Regions from separate parts of the Weizmannia sp. FSL W8-1119 genome, predicted to be linked through region 1. Evidence: riboswitches for the same ligand, from Rfam matches in the RefSeq annotation. Region 1 holds a riboswitch; the other holds the start of a gene.
What was found. A riboswitch is a leader RNA that binds a small molecule or an ion and turns the genes downstream of it on or off. The one in region 1 is predicted to bind S-adenosylmethionine.

Region 1 (2,202 bases):
TGAAAATTTCCGGAAAAACGGCGAAATCAGAACCGAAATCCGCGGCCACATCGACATAATATTCTACCTGTCTGACAAAATCATCGAAGGAATCAATTTTTTTCATCATATATTGGATCGCTGTAATCCTGACCGGGAACGAAGCATGATAGACACGGCGGGACTTCGGCAAATAATCGACGTTATGCCATTCCATAAGCGTTGCAAATGAAGCGGATGCTGTATCATCCGGCAAATACTGCCTGTTGATCCGCATAATCTGGAACCCTTCAAGCAGCTGGAAGGACAGAACCGGGTCATAAATATTGTGCATCTCGACTTCTTCCACGTATTCGCGCGGGGTCATTTTGTCTTTATATTTGCTGTAATTCGGAATCCGGCCGCCAATGATGATGCTTTGAAGGTTCATTTTCCGGCAAAGCTCTTTCCGTGCCTCATACAAACGGTGCCCGAACTTCATGCGCCGGTATTCCGGGTCGATCATCACTTCAATGCCGTACAGGTTGAGCCCGTGCGGATTATGGTTGGTAATGTAGCCGTTCGCAGTGATCGTATCCCATGTATGCTGGTCTTCGTATTCATCGAAATTGACAATTAAGCTGGAGCAGGAACCGACGATTTTCCCTTCGTATTCCACGCAAAACTGCCCTTCCGGAAAAATCCGGATATGGCTTTCCAGCTGCTCGTGTTTCCACGGCTCCATCCCCGGAAAACATTTTTTCGACAATGCCATAATATCATCAATGTCTTCAAAGCGGATGTTCCGCACCTCGATTTTCTTCTCAAACTTGGATACATCTGTCTCTGGCACAATCTCACACCCTTAACACACTTTTTCTATTATCATACCCTATCCGAATCGGTTTTGCCCGAAAAGCAGCTGAAATGTCGAAAATATAAGTTGACAAATCGGAATAATATTATTTATCATAGTTTTAACAAATTATTTCTATACAGCTTATCAAGAGAGGGGGAGGGACTGGCCCGAGGAAACCTCAGCAACAGATTCTTTTTGGGAATACTGTGCTAATTCCAGCAAGCGCCAAGCTTGGAAGATAAGTTAAGGAGCCTCGCCCTCTTCTTAACTTTTCTTGAAGGGGGCCTTTCTTTTTTGGATCATCCGCATTGCCGGCCGGACCACCACGCACACACGAAATTTATTTTTGGGGGTATGAAAAATGGCTCATATTGATGAAACGAAAGTAGCCCGCATTATGGAATCATTGCAAAAACTGGAGTTTGGAACAGTGGTCATTTCGATCCATGAAGGAAACATCACACAGATCGAAACAACCGAGAAAGTCCGGTTTGCACTGGAAAAGAAAAAAGCGGCACTTCCCAAGCAAAAGATGGGATGACGGGCGCCGGCATTCCGGTTATCTCTTTTCCCGTTGTTCGTGCTACACGAATACCGGCATTTGGATATCGTCCAAATGCCGGATTTGTTTAAGAGTACAGCGGTATGGAAATTTGCGGAAATGCTGTTTTTAAAGCAGCATTCAGGCGGTCGGCTGCTTGCCTGTCCAGCTCATAAAAACCACCCCTCTTTTTCACTTGTTGGTCGAGAATAAACACCCCTTTTTCGATGCACGTTGTCCCGAGTGAGGCCAAAACCGGTTTCAAGGCGTAATCGAGCGCGAGCAAGTGGCCGAATGTGCCGCCCATGGCGAGCGGCAGCACCTGTTTGCCGGATAAGCCATTTTGCGGCAAAAGATCCAGAAACGTCTTGAGCAGTCCGGAATAAGACGCTTTATAGACCGGTGTCAAAATGATTATCGTATCGCCTTCTTCCACTTTTCCTAATGCCCCGGTGATGGGCGGGCTTTGCCGGGCATGCATTAAATCGCCGGCCGGAAGTTCCCGGATATTGATGAGCTCCGGTTCGTACCCGTGCCCCCTTAACCCGGCCCTGATATAATCACGGATCCCATTTAATCTCGTATACGCAGAAGGGCTCCCGTTCAGCAGTACTATTTTTTCCGCCATATGAATCCCTCCATTTCTTCCTTAATTTTTCATTGCATGCAAAACCGGGTGGCCGCTCCCTAAAATGCGGTTTAAAATATGATTGGCCGTTGCTGCAAAGAGGGCGTGGTCCCTTTTCCGCGGATAAGGGAGTTTTACCGGGCAGTCCATCGCAATTTCCCCTTCTTCGATTAACACTACCCGATCGGCGAGGGCGACTGCTTCTTCCACGTCATG
Region 2 (2,202 bases), 2.2 Mb from region 1:
CGCCACAGCTTTTGCATTCTTTTCGTGTTTTTCCATCCGGAGCGCCAGCGTTTTCATGCCGCGCATCAGAAGCCACGAATCAAACGGGCTGAGTGTGGCGCCGGCACCGTTATGGTACAAGAAAAGCTTGTCGCAAAGTTCAGCGCCCTTTGCCACGATCAGCCCGGCCAGCACATCGTTATGCCCGCCAAGATATTTCGTTGCGCTGTGGACCACAATATCAGCGCCTTCTTTGATCGGCTGCTGCAAAAGCGGGGTGTAAAAAGTATTGTCCACGATCAGCAGGATTCCGTGCCCTTTCGCAATTTCAGCCACTGCGCCGATATCCGTCTGCTGCATGAGGGGGTTTGTCGGCGTTTCAAGAAAAATGGCTTTCGTTTTCGAGGTGATTTCTTTTTCAATATTTTCCGGGTTGCACGTATTCACGTACTTACAACAAAGCCCCCATTTTTTATACCCCTGCTCAAGCAGGCGGTAGGTACCGCCGTATAAATCATCACTCACAATCCACTCATCGCCGGCCTGGAACAAAGATAAAACAGTGAAAATCGCAGCCATGCCGGAACTGCACGCAAACCCGCGGTCCCCGCCCTCCAGATCCGCAATCGCTTCTTCCAGCAACTGGCGTGTCGGGTTGCCGGTACGGGAATAATCAAAACCGGTCGACTGCCCAATGCCTTCGTGGTGGTAAGCGGTAGAAAAATAAACAGGCGGGTTCACCGCACCTGTCACGCGGTCACTGCGGTTTCCGATCTGTGCAAGTTTTGTTTCTGTATGATACATGATGGACACTCCCTCACTTAAAATCAAAAAGCCTTCTCCAATAAGAAGAAGGCCATTCTTTTCGTGCATGAACCATCTTCTTATCTTTCAAGTTATGGATCCCATAACTTGCAGGACTTAGCACCTTTTCAACGCGTAAAAGCATTGAAGGTTGCTGAGGCTTCATCGGGCCATTCCCTCAACCTCTCTTGATAAGAAAATACGAGTATGAAATTTGCCATAAACACCGCAAAAGCCATTACACAACGGACTTAAAAAATGCTTATGTTCAATTTATCCCCTTTTTTCGGATTCGTCAAGCTTTTTTAAAAAATTTCCAATTTAATTTTTACCATTTGTCTATATAGTCTGGACCAAATCCTGAATATGGAGCATGGCAACCGGTTTCTGGGCGGCAACAACCGGCAACACCTTGAAAGCATGGTCTTCCATTATCCGCAATGCTTCCGCTGCCAGCTGATGCTCACTGACGCAAACCGGATATTTTGTATACAAATCTGCCACTTTTTTATCCAGTACTTCATGGCCGTTTAAAAGCTCGCGCCGGATATCGCCATCCGTTAAAATGCCGGCAAGCCGGCCCTGCTTATCAATGACCGAGACAGCCCCCGTCCCCGCTTCCGTCATCATAAATAATGCTTCCTTTATGCCGGTATCCATTCTGGCAACCGGGTTCATGCTTTTGCGTTTAGCCACATGGCCAACTGTTAGAAGCAAACGCCTGCCAAGCGAGCCGCCGGGATGGAAGAGCGCAAAGTTTTCAGGTTTAAAATCCCTTGCCTTTAAAAGGGCTACCGCGATCGCATCCCCGAGCGCAAGCGTGACGGTGGTTGTAGAAGTCGGCGCAAGGCCGAGTGGGCACGCTTCCTCAACTTCCCCGATATCCATCACCAGATTCGAACACCGCGCCAGTGTCGACTTGCGTGAACCAGAAATGGCAATCATTTTTGCGCCGATCCTTTTGATGGAGGGGATCATATTTAATATTTCCGACGTTTCCCCGCTGTTGGAAATGGCAATGAGGATGTCTTCTTTTGTTATTTTTCCAAGATCGCCGTGCAGTGCTTCTCCCGGGTGAAGGAAAAATGCCGGGGTACCGGTGCTTGCAAATGTGGAAGCAAGTTTCCGGCCAATGATGCCCGATTTCCCCATTCCTGTAAAAATGACTCTGCCTTCGCACGCCAATATCATTTCAATGCCTTCATTTATACGAAAATTGATCCGGTCTTTCAGCTTTAAGATCTCATTGGCTTCTTTTTCCAGTACTTCACGGACGCTTTCGACATAATTGATGCTTCGTTTGAAATCTTTTAACATCCTATTCACCTCCGTTAATGGATGTTTGCTGCCGTTTGTTCTTTTATCATGTGATCAATTTCAATTATTGGCTTTAACATTTCTTCAATATCATCCAGTTTC

Region 2: it holds a riboswitch for S-adenosylmethionine, as region 1 does, so the genes downstream of both, NSQ19_RS02470 (methionine biosynthesis PLP-dependent protein) here and NSQ19_RS13245 (YezD family protein) in region 1, are expected to answer to the same signal.

Annotation. Positions count from the first base shown of each region.
Region 1 covers NZ_JBBOZL010000001.1:2,702,668-2,704,869, forward strand. Annotated here, with positions in the region: gene NSQ19_RS13240 (bifunctional GNAT family N-acetyltransferase/carbon-nitrogen hydrolase family protein) at 1-811, opposite strand, end outside; SAM riboswitch class I at 956-1,062, shown strand; gene NSQ19_RS13245 (YezD family protein) at 1,179-1,358, shown strand; gene ssuE (NADPH-dependent FMN reductase) at 1,447-1,986, opposite strand; gene NSQ19_RS13255 (ATP-binding cassette domain-containing protein) at 2,008-2,202, opposite strand, start outside.
Region 2 covers NZ_JBBOZL010000001.1:521,132-523,333, reverse strand. Annotated here, with positions in the region: gene NSQ19_RS02470 (methionine biosynthesis PLP-dependent protein) at 1-783, opposite strand, end outside; SAM riboswitch class I at 861-981, opposite strand; gene NSQ19_RS02465 (KpsF/GutQ family sugar-phosphate isomerase) at 1,123-2,100, opposite strand; gene kdsA (3-deoxy-8-phosphooctulonate synthase) at 2,115-2,202, opposite strand, start outside.